Regions from separate parts of the Pseudomonas sp. GW823-FHT06E10 genome, predicted to be linked through region 2. Evidence: riboswitches for the same ligand, from Rfam matches in the RefSeq annotation. Region 2 holds a riboswitch; the other holds the start of a gene.

Region 1 (8,322 bases), on a different contig from region 2:
TTGCGGCGAAACGGGCGCAGATGAGGTGCTTCCGGACTGGATTGAGCGAAGCCAGTGGTGTTCAGAATCACTGAAGCTTCGACTTCATCCAGCCAGTCCTCGACCACCGAGAGGCAGCCGGGCTCTTTCAAGCTAGCCAGCGCAATCGGCAATGGATTCAACCCCGCTGCCTGCAACCGTTGGCAAAAAACATCAATGAAAGCGGTGTTCGCCGCCTGCAAATGCGAGCGGTAAAACAGCACCGCCGCCACGGGTTGATCGGCGTGCCAGTCGGCCTGCCAGTCGCTCAGTGCGGCAGAATGTTTGTGCGGATGGTAAATCGCCGTGCGTGGCAGGGTTTGCGGTTCGCCCCAGGTGTAATCACGCGCCAGCCAGCGGTTGGCCAGGCAGCGGAAGAAGTCGAGGGCGTTGCCCATGCCGCCCTGGCGCAGAAACTGCCAGAGCCGGTCGCGATCCTCGGCACCGACGGTGCTCAAGTCGCTGAGTTCCGGGTCCGGGCGATCATCACCCGGCACCAGAATCAGCTGCACGCCGCGCTGCGACAGCTCGACCAGACGCTCGATGCCATAACGCCAATAGGCGATGCCGCCGTGCAGCGAAATCAGAATGACCTTGGCGTGGCGCAAGACTTCATCGACGTACAGGTCAACCGAGGCATGGTTCTGCACCTGCATCGGATTGGCCAGGCGCACGCTCGGGTAATCGTCGGGCAACTGCTGCGCCGCTTCGGCGAGCAGCGCCAGGCTGGAATCGCCGCTGCACAGGACCACCAGCTCGGCGGGGGTTTGTCCAAGGTCGGCAATGTTGTCATCCGACACGAAACCGCCGGGCTGGGTCCTGAGCAGGTGCATGGCTTACACGCTGAGCGCGGCGCGCAATTGCGCCTCGAGAACAGTGGCGTCCAGTTTCTGGCCGATCAGCACCAGGCGAGAGACTCGCGCCTCTTCGGCGCCCCACTGGCGGTCGAAATGCTTGTCAAAACGCGTACCCACGCCCTGGATCAGCAGGCGCATCGGCTTGTTCGGAATCGCCGCAAAGCCCTTGACGCGCAGGATGCCGTGCTGGACCACCAACTGGGTCAGCGCGTCCAGCAGCAGGCTTTCGTCGGCTTGCGGCAGTTCGATGGAGATCGAATCGAAGGCGTCGTGATCGTGGTCATCATGATCGTCGTCACCATCGTGATGATGGTCGTGGTGGCTGTGGCGGCTGTCGATGTGTTCTTCGGAGCCGACACCGAGGCCGATCAGCACGTCCAGCGGCAGGCGACCACTGCTGGCTTCGATGATTTTCACCGCTGGCGGCAATTCCTCGGCGACTTCCAGGCGCACACGGGCCAGGTCCGTCGGGTTGATCAGGTCGGTTTTGTTGAGGATCACCAGGTCAGCGCTGGCCAATTGGTCGGCGAACAGTTCGTGCAGCGGCGATTCGTGGTCCAGGTTCGGGTCGAGTTTGCGCTGGGCGTCGACCTGATCCGGGAACGCGGCGAAGGTGCCGGCGGCCACGGCCGGGCTGTCGACCACGGTGATGACCGCATCCACCGTGCAGGCACTGCGGATTTCCGGCCACTGGAAGGCCTGCACCAGCGGCTTGGGCAATGCCAGACCGGACGTTTCGATGAGAATGTGGTCCAGATCGCCGCGACGGGCCACCAGTTCGCGCATCACCGGGAAGAATTCTTCCTGGACGGTGCAGCACAGGCAGCCGTTGGCCAGTTCATAGACACGGCCGTTGGCTTCTTCTTCGGTGCAACCGATGGAGCATTGCTTGAGGATTTCGCCGTCGATGCCCAATTCGCCAAATTCGTTGACGATCACCGCGATGCGGCGACCCTGGGCGTTGTCGAGCATGTGGCGCAGCAGCGTGGTTTTACCCGAGCCGAGAAAGCCTGTAACGATGGTGACGGGGAGTTTGGCCAGTGTTTTCATCGGATGCCCTATGGCTAAGCTGGCGGGCATACGGGACGACGACCGGCAACGCGCACGCGCGTGCCTGAAGAGTTCGCCACCGGATCACCCCGCCCGGTTGAAAGTGAGAATCTGTGACGAGGCAGGTCTCCTGGCTGACGATGTGCCGGGCTTGAGCCTGGCATTCGCTGCGCCTTCCCGCCGGCCTCATGGATTGAGTCAGCAGTGGCGTGGCAACGAACATCACCGTTCACAGTTGCGGGGGCAGCCGCGGCATTGACCGCGTTCCCTTCTTAGCTTCGACAAACGCCGAAGAACCTCGAAAGCGCAAGGCTACGCATGGTCTTGGGGCGGGTCAATGCTTGCGATCCCTGTGGCGAGGGGGCTTGCCCCCGTTCGGCGGCGAAGCCGTCGCAAATCCAGAGTGCACGCTTTGTCTGGATAAAAGTAAGGGGGCCGCTTCGCAGCCCAACGGGGGCAAGCCCCCTCGCCACAGAAACTCAAACGAGAACCCCTGCCAATTGACGCCCAACCCCCGCCCATGCTCTCCTACACACCTTGTTACGGGTGCCCTTCACAGGGTGAAACGGGAAACCGGTGAATCATGTGCTTTACTCTTAAGCCATGTCAGTCCGGTGCTGCCCCCGCAACGGTAAGCGAGCGAAGCGTCAGATCCACTGTGCCACTGCGGCATGGGAAGGTGATGCTTTCAGGTCCAGGCGCAAGCCTTTGCCCCTCGTGAGCCCGGAGACCGGCCCGCAACACAAAGTGACCAGTACGATCACTGAACCAACAAACCCGCGGTGGGCGGGCGCTGTTTGAAACCTTGCGCGCCTGGTCGTGCGGGGTTTTGCATGCGCTCTTATTCCCCGCTGACAGACCAGAGGGAAACGCCATGTCGATCATCAGCAGCGCCGAACACACAGCCGCAAGCACCACCTCAACCCTGACCCAACGTTTGGCCGCCGCCGTCTGCGCGTCGATCCTGGGCGCGTGCCTTGTGTATTTCGCCGGTTTCTCGCACATCGAAGCGGTGCACAACGCCGCCCACGATACCCGCCACAGCTCCGCGTTCCCGTGCCATTGAGAGCTGTCGACATGATCAAGCGTATTGCGCAAACCGCAGGTTTCACCGGGCTGCTGGCCGCCCTGTTGCTGACCCTGCTGCAAAGTTTCTGGGTCGCCCCGCTGATTTTGCAGGCCGAGACCTACGAAAAAGCCGAACCGGCCGCTGTTGAAATGCATGAACACGCCGACGGTGCGGTGGCTGCCCACACTCATGATGCACAAGCCTGGGAGCCGCAAGACGGCTGGCAGCGCGTGCTGTCGACCACCGGTGGCAACCTGGTGGTGGCGGTCGGTTTCGCCCTGATGCTGGCCGGCCTGTACACCTTGCGTGCGCCGACCAAAACCTCTCAAGGCCTGCTCTGGGGCCTGGCTGGTTACGCGACTTTCGTGCTCGCGCCGACCCTAGGCCTGCCACCTGAATTGCCAGGCACTGCCGCCGCCGACCTGGCAGAACGGCAACTGTGGTGGGTCGGTACCGCCGCCTCCACCGCCGTCGGTATTGCGCTGATCGTGTTCAGCCGTCACTGGCTGATGAAAGTCCTCGGCGCGGCGATCCTCGCCGTTCCCCATGTGATTGGCGCGCCGCAACCGGAGGTGCATTCGATGCTTGCTCCAGAGGCGCTGGAAACCCGGTTCAAAATCGCTTCGCAACTGACCAACGTGGCATTCTGGCTGGCCCTGGGCCTGATCAGCGCCTGGTTGTTCCGTCGCAAAAGCGATGGTCAATACAACGCATGACTGACGTCAGCACAGCGCCGACCCTGGTGGTCGGCCTGGGCTGCCAACGGGGCTGCCCCGTCAGCACGTTGCTGGCGCTGCTCGATCAGGCGCTGGAGGCGCACCAGATAGCTCGTCATGAAATCAAGGCGCTGGCCAGCATCGATTCGAAGCGCGACGAACCTGCACTGATCGAACTGGCTCAGCAACTCGGCCTGGAACTGACGTATTTCAGCAGTGAGCAACTGGCCGCTTATGAACCGCAACTCAGCCATCAATCGCAAATAGCGTTTGAGCGCACCGGTTGCTACGGCGTTGCGGAAAGCGCCGCACTGGCCCTGGCCGAACAACTGGCCCAGGCCCCGGCAAAACTGCTGATTCCACGACAAAAATATGCCCAGGCAACCCTGGCATTGGCTGGTGCTGCGTAAAAACCGATAATCCCCGCCTTCGATCATGAACATTCTTCATCTGAAGACCTGTTCAGCCCCTTTTTCCCACAGGAACCGACGATGACCGTCTACTTCATTGGCGCAGGTCCCGGCGACCCCGAACTGATCACCGTCAAGGGCCAGCGGCTGATACGCAGTTGCCCGGTGATCATTTATGCCGGCTCACTGGTGCCGGCCGCCGTACTGGAAGGTCACTGTGCCGAACAGGTGGTCAACAGCGCCGAACTGCACCTGGAACAGATCATCGACCTGATCAAGACCGCCCACGCCAAAGGCCAGGATGTGGCCCGGGTGCACTCTGGCGATCCGAGCCTGTATGGCGCCATTGGCGAGCAGATTCGCTATCTGCGTGAACTGGGCATTGCGTTCGAAATCGTACCCGGCGTGACTGCCACAGCCGCTTGCGCAGCGCTCTTGGGCGCGGAACTGACCCTGCCGGACATTTCGCAGAGCGTGATCCTGACTCGCTACGCCGACAAAACCGCCATGCCACCCGGAGAGGAATTCTCCAGCCTGGCGCAGCACGGCGCGACCATGGCGATTCATTTGGGGGTCAGTCACCTGGCGAAGATCGTCGAGGAACTGCTGCCCCATTACGGCGCCGATTGCCCGATTGCAGTGGTGCATCGCGCGAGCTGGCCGGATCAGGATTGGGTGGTGGGCACGCTGGCAGATATTGCCGGGAAGGTTGAATCGAAGGGATTTCGTCGTACGGCGTTGATTCTGGTGGGTCGGGTGCTGGGCAGTGACCACTTCAGCGAGTCATCGCTGTATCGCGCAGGGCATGCGCATCTTTACAGGCCCTGATTCACCACAGGTTTCCAATCACCCATAAAAAAACGGCGCTCACGGGGCGCCGTTCTTTCAATTCGCAGCGAACACCTTAGTAGTAGGCGTTTTCTTTCTGCGTGTGGTCGGTCACGTCGCGAACACCTTTGAGCTCCGGGATGCGCTCGAGCAAGGTGCGCTCGATGCCTTCCTTCAGCGTCACGTCGGCCTGGCCGCAGCCCTGGCAACCACCACCGAACTGCAGGACGGCGATGCCGTCTTCGACCACGTCGATCAGGCTGACCTGACCGCCGTGGCTGGCCAGCCCCGGGTTGATCTCGGTTTGCAGGTAGTAGTTGATGCGCTCGTTGATCGGGCTGTCGGCGTTGACCATCGGTACCTTGGCGTTTGGCGCCTTGATGGTCAGCTGGCCGCCCATGCGGTCGGTGGCGTAGTCGACAACTGCATCGTCCAGGAAAGCTTCGCTGAAGTGGTCGATGTACGCAGTGAAGCTTTTCAACCCCAGAGCGGTGTCTTCGGGTTTTTCTTCGCCCGGCTTGCAGTAGGCAATGCAGGTTTCGGCGTACTGGGTGCCAGGCTGGGTGATGAAGACGCGGATGCCGATGCCCGGGGTGTTCTGCTTGGAGAGCAGATCAGCCAGATAATCGTGGGCGGCGTCAGTGATGGTAATAGCGGTCATGGAAACTCCTCGCAGGCTTGGGCGCAGTTTACGCCAATCAACGCGCCGGACAAAGTCCTAGTATTTTTGTCGGGAAAGATTGTCCACAAACCCCCTGTAGGAGCGAGCTTGCTCGCGATGGTGTGTCAGTCGACATCAATGCAACTGATCCATCATCGCGAGCAAGCTCGCTCCTACAGGGGGGGCGGTGATTGTTCAGAGGTTCTCGTAGCGATTCATGTCCAGCACGCCCTCTTCCACCGGATCGTTTTCGTGGATGTAGCGGCTCAGGTCATGGAAATAAGCCCAGAATTGCGGATGACTGCGGCGTATTCCCCAGCGTTCGACGATTTTCTCGAAGCTGTCGGTGTCCTTGGCGCTTTCCATCGCATCCACAAACGCCGGAACTTGCCCGGCCGGGATGTTGAACATGTAGTTCGGGTAGCTGCTGAGCACACCCGGGAAAATCGTCAGGGTGTCGAGCCCCGGTTGATAGCGCAATGATTCACCGAGCAAAAACGCCACGTTGCTGTGGGCACGGTTACGCAACAGGCTGTAGACCTCACGCTTGCCGCTGCCGGTTTCAATACGCAGCAGCGTAGCCTCCGGCAACTGATCGATGACCTTCAGCCCGGCGGCCGGACGCGAAGTCAGGCGGCTCAATGCCTGCTCGGCACTTTGCAGGTCCGGGTCGATGTTTGGCCGCGAACAGTAAGCGCCGTCGCAGCGATTGATCGGGTCGGGCCTTGCATTGAGATCGCCATAACGGGCCAGCAACTGCATGGCAAAGTCGCGCTTGGGGTCCAGCGCGTTAAGCTTCAGCGCGGTCGGCTTGTCGTCGTCGATGGTCTCGTAGTCGAGCCACATTTTGAATTTGCCACTGTTCTGATACCAGTCATCAAGGTAGTCATCCCGGGAGTCGGCGGGCATCAGGCGCAGGAAATTCTGTTCGGCACCGTTGCGGATCAAGTCGAAATACAAGCGCGTCTGAGCCTGATGGGACAGGTTCCCGAACACATCGAAGTTCACTGCCAGTTGATAGTAGGTGCGCTCCAGCAGCGGATAGTCGAACAGCCATATCGTTTGCGGCACCTCGCCGATCAGGCCTTTGGTCACCGAAGCACTGTCGAAATGGCGGAAGATACTCAGCAACGCATTGTCGTTGCCGGCCCACAGGGTCGACCAGCTCGGCGCTGGCTCATCGGCGTAGCTGTCCCGGCGCAAGGCTTCGTATTCGTTACGCTTGTCGCGGTAGTCGTGCCACAGGCTGAGGACGCTGCCGACATCATCGTTCTGCCCAGGCATCGCCAGCAATGGCGTGGCCTGCCCGCGATAATTCGGATCCGTGACATACAGGTCGTGCTCGGGCGCCTGGAACAGCGCCCAGAAATTATCGCGGATCACGTCCGTGGCGATCTGGCCGCGACACACTGGCCCACGAATGAACGTGCGCACAAAGTATTCGGCGTTATCGAGCATGAACTGATAGCGCGCCTGGGCCGGAATCGCTTCGAAAGTGGCAAAGGGGTTGGCCCGGCTCTGCGGTCCATAGCCCGGCAATGCATCGACCTGCCAGTTGCCGCTGTAGAACAGGCTCTTGACCCGCGCCAGCTTCGCCGGACCCAGCGGATAGGTGATGTGGGTCTTGTGCACGATCACACCCTGCACCGGCCACAAGCGATAGTAAAACTGCGTGCCCGGATCATCGTTCGGGCGACGGGTGTTGATCAGGTCGATCGGCTGGCCGGTCGGGGTGCGCGAACGCACCCACTGGAAGAAATGCCCAGGCTCGCCGTCCTTGAAGTAGAGATGGGCCAGGAACCAGTGCTCGTACAGCCAGCGCCCCACCAGGCTTTCCCGGGCTCCCGGCGAATTGAGCAGGTTTTCCCATTGCACCACCTGCAAGGCTTCCCTGGCGCTGGGCGCCAGCGCCTGCTGATCGATCGGCGCGCCTGCCGCCAGCCAGCGTTGCAGCGTCTGGTATTGCTGGTCGGTCAGGCCGGTCACTGCCAGCGGCATGCCCTCTTTCGGATGCTTGGCGGCGTAGCCGTCGAACTCCGCGGGCATGGCACACATGTTTTCCCGGTTCAGACCCAGGACGATGTCTTCCGGCAGCTTCGCGTTGGGTTGCAACGCAGTCTTGTGGCCAAGCTCCAGCATCCGCGCCATCAGTGCGGCCTGACTGCCCTGGGCATCAAGCACCGAATAGAAGCCCTTTTGTTGCCAGGCCTGTTTGCCGGAGGCGTCATAGAACAGTCGGGTCGGTGCAACCGCCTGGCGGCGGTCACCGTCGTAGACCGGAACTTTGGTTGCGCCACGTGCCGCGCCCTCACCGCTGCCCAGGTTGAGCTGACAGGCGGCGTCATTGCAGGCGTGGCAGGCCACGCACTTTTCAGTGAAGATCGGTTGAATGTCGCGGCTGTAGGAAATAACAGGTGAAATGGCAGAGGAAATCGCCGGGCCTTGCGCCACGGCGCCCCAGCTTAAAAACAGCAGCAATGTGCCGATGACGAAGCGATACGACATGTCCCTGGTCCCGAATCCTGAAAAAACGCCGCGATTCTACCGGTCTGTCACCCTAATCAACATGAACGATATTCATGCAAATTCGAGTCACGCTCCAAAAGCGCACAGGTTTGCTATCATCCCGGCCCTTCGTCATGGCCTTACCGAGTAGTCCAAATGTCCGATCGCAGCGTTCGCCTTCAAGCTCTCAAGCACGCCCTCAAAGAGC
Region 2 (8,322 bases):
GCCACGAAAACGATTGATGATGAAGCCTTTGACCCGCGCCTGCTCACTCGGCGACAACAGTTCGAGAGTGCCTACCAGATGGGCAAAAACTCCGCCGCGATTGATATCGGCGATCAGCAGCACCGGGCAATCCACCGCTTCGGCGAAGCCCATGTTGGCGATGTCCCCGGCCCGCAGATTGATTTCCGCCGGCGAGCCCGCACCCTCGACCATCACCAGCGGATACGCCGCGCTCAAGCGCTCGTGGGAGGCCAGCACCGCTTGCATGGCGATGGTTTTGTAGTCGTGATAGGCGACCGCATTCATGGTCGTGACAGCGCGGCCATGGATGATCACCTGGGCACCGGTGTCACTGTTGGGCTTGAGCAACACCGGGTTCATGTCGGTGTGCGGTTCAAGGTACGCGGCCTGGGCCTGTACCGCCTGGGCGCGGCCGATCTCGCCACCGTCGGCGGTCACCGCGCTGTTGAGGGCCATGTTCTGTGGCTTGAACGGCACCACCCTGACGCCCTGACGCGTGACCCAGCGGCACAACGCGGTTACCAGCGTGCTTTTACCGGCATCCGATGTGGTGCCCTGCACCATCAGCGTGGTCATTGGTTTTCCTTGGCGAAATCGTCGAACGCCAGCGCCAGTCGTACCCAGGCGATTTCGTCACCGGGCAAGCCGAATCGCAGGCTGCTGTTGTGCGTGAACAACCGCAGGAGAATGCCGCGCCGGGCCATGAATTCATGCAGTTCTTCGGCGCGCTCGGTGATCAGCCACTGGAACAGCGCACAACCGCCCTGGGGCTCGAAGCCGTGCTGTTCCAGCAACGACGCAAGGCGCTCGCTGGCCTCTTCGGTGCGCACCCGTTGCCGCGTTTGTCCCTCGGTATCGCGCAGACAGGCCTGACCCACTACCCGGGTTGCCCCGCTCACGGCCCACGGCCCCACTTGTTCTGCCAGCAACTTGAGCAACTTGCGCTCGGCCAGCACAAACCCCAGGCGCACACCGGCCAGGCCGAAAAATTTGCCAAAGGAACGCAAGACGATCAATCCGACTTGATGGGCAAACGGCGCCAGGCTCAGTTGCGGCGTGTTATCCATGAACGCTTCGTCCACCACCAGCCAGCCACCGCGCTGCGCCAGTCGCGTGTGCCAGTCGAGCAGCCGACTGGGAGTGAGGCTCAGACCCGTGGGGTTATTCGGATTGACCACCACCAGCACGTCGAAACTGTCGATAAAGAAGTCGACTTCCTGCTCCAGCACTTCACGCACGATGTAGCCGTTGCGACGCCACGCTTCGGCGTGCTCGGCATAACACGGCGACAGTACGCCGACCTTGCCCGCCCGACGCAATCGCGGCAGCAGTTGAATCGCCATTTGCGAGCCGGCCACCGGCAATGCCTGCAAGGTGCCGTAGTAATCACAGGCGGCCTGCTCCAGACCGTCGTCCGCCTCCGGCAAACGGGCCCAGGCCCGCAGCGGAATATCCGGCACCGGAAACGGCCAGGGCGCAAGGCCGGTGGACAGGTCCAGCCAGTCGGCTTCATCTATGCCGTATTCGAGCGCCGCCTTGCGCAGTCGCCCACCGTGCTCAAGCATAAAATTCGGCCCCCAGGCAGAGAATCAGCAGCCATAACCATACCCCGCGCTGGACCAATTGCCAGCCCCGGTCAATCGAGTCGGCATCCGCCGGCACACCTTCGCCCAACTGCGGACGCTGATGCAGTTCGCCGTGATAAATCGCCGCCCCACCCAATTCGACACCAAGGGCACCCGCCCCTGCCGCCATCACCGGGCCGGCGTTCGGGCTATCCCAGGTCGGGGCCTGGGTGCGCCAGCATTTCAATGCCAGCCGGGTTTTGCCCAGCAGCGCGTATGTCAGTGCCACCAGGCGCGCAGGAATGTAATTGAGCACATCATCGACCTTCGCCGCCGCCCAGCCGAACCGTTCGAAGCGCTCATTGCGATAACCCCACATCGCATCCAGCGTATTGCTCAGGCGGTAGAGCACCACGCCCGGCGCGCCCGCCACGGCAAACCAGAACAACGCTGCGAACACCGCATCGCTTCCGTTTTCCAGCACCGACTCGGTAGCGGCACGGGCGACTTCGGTTTCATCCAGTTCGCTGGTCTGGCGGCTGACCAGATAGCTCACCCGAGTGCGCGCCGCTTCCAGGTCATTACTGCGCAGGGCCTTGGCCACAGGCGTGACGTGCTCACCGAGGCTGCGCATGCCGAGGGCGCAATAGAGCGCGAGAATCTCGACGATCCAGCCGACATAAGGCGCCCAGGAGAATGCCGTGGCCAGTAGCGTCAGTGGCAACACGGCAATCACCCACGCGGTGACGCCATGGCTGCGCCAGCCGCGACCGCCGCCGTTGAAACGTTGCTCGATGCGCTCGGCAAAACGGCCGAACGCCACCAGCGGATGCCAGCGTTTGGGTTCACCCAGCAGCGCATCCAGCGCAACCGCGGCGACACTCAACAACGCCACACTCATTGACTCACTCCCCAATAATTTTCATACAGCAATTCATGTAGCGGACGCGCCTGCGCCCAGCCTTCGAGCACCAGCATCGGCGCCGGATAGAACTCTTTGACCGGCCCCAGGCACAGCACGGCCAACGGCTTGGCACCCGGCGGCAATCTCAACAGGTCCGCCAGTGCCTGTGGTTCGAACAGCGACACCCACCCCATGCCCAGCCCTTCGGCACGGGACGCCAGCCACAGGTTCTGGATCGCGCAGGACAACGAAGCCATGTCCATTTCCGGCAAGGTGCGGCGGCCGAAGATATGCTGCTCGCGGTCGTCCATCAGTGCGGCGACCAGCACCTCGGCACAATCGTTGATGCCTTCCACCTTGAGCTTCATGAACTCATCGCTGCGCTCGCCAAGGGCTTCGGCGGTGCGGATGCGTTCTTCTTCTACCAGGGCCTGGATTTGCCCGCGCAAGGCGCGATCGCTGATGCGGATGAAGCGCCAGGGCTGCATCAGGCCGACACTGGGGGCCTGATGCGCGGCTTCGAGCAGGCGACGGAGCAATTCGGGCTCGACGGTGCCGCCGCTGAAGTGGCGCATGTCGCGGCGCTCGGCGATGGCGCGGTACACCGCCGCGCGCTCGGTTTCGGAGAATGCGTTGTCGCTCATGGCCTCTTCGCGAGCAGGCTCGCTCCCACAGGGTTTTGGTCAGGCGCAAACAGCGCGGCAATCGCCGAGGGGTTCGACGGAAAATAAAAGTGTACGTAAGAGGCAGTCATCCGCCCCTCACGGTAGACCGCCTCCGCTCCGCGCCCGCCGTTAGGGCTCAAGCCACGGGCAATCGGCGCCAGTTCAGTGGTGGTCAGCGAATGATGATAGGTGTGCCCGCGCAGCGAGCCTTCCGGCAGTTCCACCGCTTGCAAAGCCAGCGCTGCCAGGCGCTTTTGCATGACTGCATCACCGGCCAGCAAGCCAACCAGTTCGGCGCGAGTGCCCTCGACATCGGTCAGGGAATCGAGCAAATAAAGCATGCCGCCACACTCGGCGAGCAACGGTTTGCCTGCCCGGTGGTGGGCGCGGATCGCATCGAGCATCGCGGTGTTTTGCGCCAGTGCAACGTGGTGCAGCTCCGGGTAGCCGCCCGGCAGATACAGGCTGTCCGCCTGCGGCAACGCACGGTCGCGGATCGGCGAGAAGAATGACAACTCGGCGCCCATCGCCCGCAGCAGATCCAGGCTCGCGCCGTAGGTGAACGCAAAGGCTTCATCGCGGGCGACGGCAATGCGTACACCGGCCAGCAGTGGTTCGGCCACGATGACATCAGGGGCGGCGAATTCGACTGCCGGTGGCAGCGCGACCTCGCAACTGCTGGCCAGGGCATCGGCTGCCGCGTCGAGGCGCAGGTCGAGATCGTTCAACTCACTGGCCTGCACCAGCCCCAGGTGCCGACTCGGCAGTTCGATCCCGGTTTCCCGGGACAGCGCGCCATACCAGCGCAAACCCTCAGTCAGGCTACCTTCGAGCAGTTGCGCATGGCGCAGCGTGCCGACACGATTGGCCAGCACGCCGGCAAACGGCAAGTCCGGCTGATAACGCGCCAGCCCCAGGGCCAATGCGCCAAAGGTCTGGGCCATGGCGGTGCCATCGATCACCCCCAGCACCGGCACACCGAAATGCCGCGCCAGATCGGCGCTCGACGGCGTACCGTCGAACAACCCCATGACGCCTTCGATCAGGATCAGGTCGGCTTCAGCGGCGGCTTCCCACAGCAACCGGCGACTCTCCTGCTCGCCGACCATCCACATGTCCAGCTGATACACCGGCGCACCGCTGGCGCGCTCGAGGATCATCGGATCGAGAAAGTCGGGCCCGCACTTGAACACTCGGACCTTGCGCCCCTGATTGCGATGCAATCGGGCCAGTGCCGCGGTGACGGTAGTCTTGCCCTGGCCAGAGGCCGGCGCGGCAATCAGTACCGCCGGACAGTGCCGAGGCTGACTCACAATTCGACGCCTTTCTGCGCTTTGATCCCGGCTTGAAAGGCGTGCTTGATCACGCCCATTTCGGTGACGGTGTCAGCCATCTCGATCATCTCCGGCTTGGCGGCACGACCGGTGACCACCACGTGTTGCATCGGCGGTCGGGCCTGCAAGTCGCTGAGCACCTGATCGAGATCGAGGTAGCCGTGCTTGAGGGCGATGTTCAGCTCATCGAGCACCACCAGACCGATGGACGGATCGCGCAGCAGTTGCTGTGACACCGCCCAGGCCGCTTCGGCGGCGGCGATGTCGCGCTGGCGGTCCTGGGTTTCCCAGGTAAAGCCTTCGCCCATCACATGAAAACGCACCTGCTCGGGAAAGCGTCGGAAGAACAACTCCTCCCCCGTACTGTTGCGGCCCTTGATGAACTGCACCACGCCGCATTGCATGCCGTGCCCCATGGCGCGGGCAAGCATGCCGAAGGCCGAACTGCTCTTGCCCTTGCCGTTGCCGGTCAGCACCAGTAGCAGGCCACACTCGTTCGGGGAATTGGCGATGCGCTCGTCGATCACGGCTTTTTTGCGCTGCATGCGCGCCAGGTGGCGTTCGTCACGATCGGGGGTATCAGTCATGGGGGAGCTCTCCGTTTAGGCAGGAATAACGGCGGGCAGGCACAAGAATAGAAGGCAACAAGCCTGGCATCGCCCACCGTGATGCCGCTGGATGAATCAGGCCGGTCTCCGGGCTCATGAGTGGCCGCGGGGCCAGACCGTGCGCCTTCCCGCATCAAATCGACACAGTGGCATCACACACAGTTTTCACTCATTTACCGTTGCGGGGGCAGCGCCGGAATTGCGGGCCTTCGACCAACAGAAGGACTCACTCACCGGCTTCCCTGTTTCACTCTGTCGACCCAAGCCACAGAGCACCTGAAACAAGCCGCGAAGGTTAGAGGGTTGGGGGTGGAGCGTCAATTAAAGCCGGGAGGCCATCGACCGAATAACTGCCGTCAATCAATAAACTGACGTCAATCTTGTGCCACGCTCTCAGCGGTGATATCAAAGAGCCACAACCTCACAACACAACAACAAGGGTGAGCCCATGCAAGGCATGATCATCAGCAATCCAAAGCTGGAATTCCTGCGCCCGGTGCTCGAACGCTGGTTCGAATGCATCGACCGTTATAACGCCGTCCGCGGTGATGGCGACACACCGTACTGGCACGACGAAAAGGCCAATCTCGGACTACTGTCTGCCGCCGCCTGGATGGCCGAGATGGTCACGCTGCAACAGACGCCCACCCGCAAGCAGACCGAAGAAGGCGAACGCAACAGCCGCGCCGACCTGCTCCTGGCGTCATCCGAAACCCGCGCCTACATCCAGACCAGCCAGCGCTGGCCACGGGTCAACAGCCTCAATCTGACCCAGGCCCTGATCGACATCGCCAGCGATGCCAAGCGCCTGAGCCACGCCAGCGACCTGAAACTCGGCTGCCTGTTCGTCGCCCCGCAAAAAGCCCAGCAGGGCGCCACACCGGAAGAGCTCCAGGACATGGTCGATGACCTGCAAAAAGAACACAGCTGCGCTGTCGCCTGGTATTTCCCTTATGCCTACCGCAAGTTGCGCAACGAAGCCGGCAACTATCACCCCGGCATAGCAGTGCTGTTCAAGGAGGCACGTGGCTAAGGGTTGAACCATCGGACGACAACGCGCCTCTATGATTAGAACAAGGCACTCATAGGGAAGACCCGCATGCGCTCGCCCCCGCTCGTTCTCGTTATCGCGTTCTGCGGAGGGCTCGCTGCTTGTGGCGGGACCGCCCGCCTGCAAGTCTCCGACGGCACCGGTCCTTCGCCTCAACTGCCAGAACCCGACAAAACCCTGATCCCGACCGTGAACATCGCCCCGGCCATCGGCTGGCCGCAGGGTGCGAAGCCCATCGCCGCCAATGGCACCCAAGTGGCCGCTTTTGCCGAAGACCTGGATCACCCACGCTGGCTTTATGTACTGCCCAATGGCGATGTGCTGGTCGCGGAAACCAATGCACCCCCCAAACCCGAAGACGGCAAAGGCATTCGCGGCTGGATCATGAAGAAATTCATGGGGCGTGCCGGAGCCAGGGTGCCCAGCGCCAACCGCATCACCTTGCTGCGCGACAAGGACCACGATGGGGTCGCGGAAACCCGCACGGTGTTTCTGCAAAACCTCAACTCGCCCTTCGGCATGACCCTGGTCGGCAATGACCTGTATGTGGCCGACACTGATCGCCTGCTGCGCTTTCACTATGAAAGTGGCGATACGCAGATCAAGTCACCGCCGGCAAAAGTGGTCGACCTGCCGGGCGGCCTGCTGAATCACCACTGGACCAAAAACGTCATCGCCAGCAAGGACGGCAGCAAGCTGTACGTCACCGTGGGTTCCAACAGCAACGTTGCGGAACACGGCATGGACAAGGAAGAAGGTCGCGCGGCGATCTGGGAAGTGGATCGCGCCACCGGCCAGCAGCGGATCTTCGCGTCCGGCCTGCGCAACCCCAACGGTATGGCCTGGGAACCGCACAGTGGCGCGCTGTGGACCGCGGTCAACGAACGGGATGAAATCGGCAGCGACCTGGTACCCGACTACATCACCTCGGTGAAAGACGGCGCATTCTATGGCTGGCCGTACAGTTACTTCGGCCAGCATGTCGATATTCGCGTCGAGCCGCAAAACCCGGACCTGGTGGCCAAGGCTATCGCCCCGGACTACGCCGTCGGCCCGCACACGGCATCACTGGGCCTGACCTTCGCTGAAAACAGCAAACTGCCGCCGCCCTTCACCCAAGGGGCATTCATCGGGCAGCACGGCTCCTGGAACCGCAAGCCGCACAGCGGCTACAAAGTGATTTTCGTGCCCTTCCGCGCCGGCAAGCCGGTCGGGAATCCGGTTGATGTGCTCAGCGGGTTTCTCAATGGCAAGGAAGAAGCCATGGGCCGCCCGGTGGGCGTGGTGATCGACCGACAGGGTGACCTGTTGGTGGCCGATGATGTGGGGAACAAGGTGTGGCGGGTGTCGGCTGCCAGATAACACCATCCCGGATGAACTCAGAACCCTGTGGGAGCGAGCTTGCTCGCGATGAGGCCGGCACATTCAACATCGATGCTGACTGACCTACCGCTATCGTCGGAACGCCGCCCGGAGCAAGCTCGCTCCCACAGGATTTCCAGCTCAGCGTTTGCGGCAGAGAGTCAACCCATCCCCCAACGGCAACAACGACAGATCCACCCGCGCATCGTCCTTCAACGCCCGGTTGAGCGCCTGGATCGCCCGGGTGTCCGCGCTCTCGGGACTGGTCTCGAGCACGCGCCCGCTCCATAGCGTGTTATCGAACACCGCCAGCCCGCCGACCCGCAGCAATCGCAGGGCGTGCTCCAGATAAGCCGGGTAGTTGGCCTTGTCGGCATCGATGAAAACCAGATCGAACTGGCCTGGCTGGTCCAGCTTGCCGAGGGTTTCCAGCGCAGGCGCCAGGCGCAGATCGATGCGTCCGGCCAGCCCGGCTTCCTGCCAGTAACGCAGGGCCGTGGCGTTGTAGTCACCGGGAATGTCACAGCAAATCAACGAGCCACCAGCAGGCAATGCCGCCGCCATGCACAGTGCGCTGTAACCGGTAAAGGTGCCGACTTCGAGCAAACGCCTGCCCCCCGTCAGTTTCACCAGCAAAGCAAGAAACTGCCCCTGCTCAGGCGCCACCTGCCAGCGTGCCATCGGCAGCGCCTGGGTCTCATCGCGCAAGCGCTTGAGCAGAGGCGTTTCACGCAGGGAAACATCGAGCAGGTATTGGTACAGGGCGTCGTCGAGATTGAGCGTGCGAGCAGTCATGACCACCAGCTCCGGAG

What was found. A riboswitch is a leader RNA that binds a small molecule or an ion and turns the genes downstream of it on or off. The one in region 2 is predicted to bind cobalamin.
Region 1: linked by a shared signal. The riboswitch ahead of AC1Q6Y_RS23695 (CbtB domain-containing protein) and the one ahead of cobO (cob(I)yrinic acid a,c-diamide adenosyltransferase) in region 2 are both predicted to bind cobalamin.

Annotation. Positions count from the first base shown of each region.
Region 1 is NZ_JBXAHJ010000017.1:24,510-32,831, reverse strand. It holds gene cobN (cobaltochelatase subunit CobN) at 1-851, opposite strand, end outside; gene cobW (cobalamin biosynthesis protein CobW) at 855-1,925, opposite strand; cobalamin riboswitch at 2,029-2,241, opposite strand; cobalamin riboswitch at 2,453-2,678, shown strand; gene AC1Q6Y_RS23695 (CbtB domain-containing protein) at 2,800-2,991, shown strand; gene AC1Q6Y_RS23690 (CbtA family protein) at 3,003-3,710, shown strand; gene AC1Q6Y_RS23685 (cobalamin biosynthesis protein) at 3,707-4,120, shown strand; gene cobM (precorrin-4 C(11)-methyltransferase) at 4,202-4,948, shown strand; gene nfuA (Fe-S biogenesis protein NfuA) at 5,025-5,609, opposite strand; gene AC1Q6Y_RS23670 (fatty acid cis/trans isomerase) at 5,805-8,114, opposite strand; gene metH (methionine synthase) at 8,271-8,322, shown strand, end outside.
Region 2 is NZ_JBXAHJ010000011.1:183,899-192,220, reverse strand. It holds gene AC1Q6Y_RS19125 (cobyric acid synthase) at 1-597, opposite strand, end outside; gene cobD (threonine-phosphate decarboxylase CobD) at 594-1,586, opposite strand; gene cbiB (adenosylcobinamide-phosphate synthase CbiB) at 1,579-2,487, opposite strand; gene bluB (5,6-dimethylbenzimidazole synthase) at 2,484-3,134, opposite strand; gene AC1Q6Y_RS19105 (cobyrinic acid a,c-diamide synthase CobB) at 3,131-4,468, opposite strand; gene cobO (cob(I)yrinic acid a,c-diamide adenosyltransferase) at 4,465-5,076, opposite strand; cobalamin riboswitch at 5,159-5,392, opposite strand; gene AC1Q6Y_RS19095 (hypothetical protein) at 5,546-6,130, shown strand; gene AC1Q6Y_RS19090 (PQQ-dependent sugar dehydrogenase) at 6,197-7,510, shown strand; gene AC1Q6Y_RS19085 (O-methyltransferase) at 7,652-8,305, opposite strand.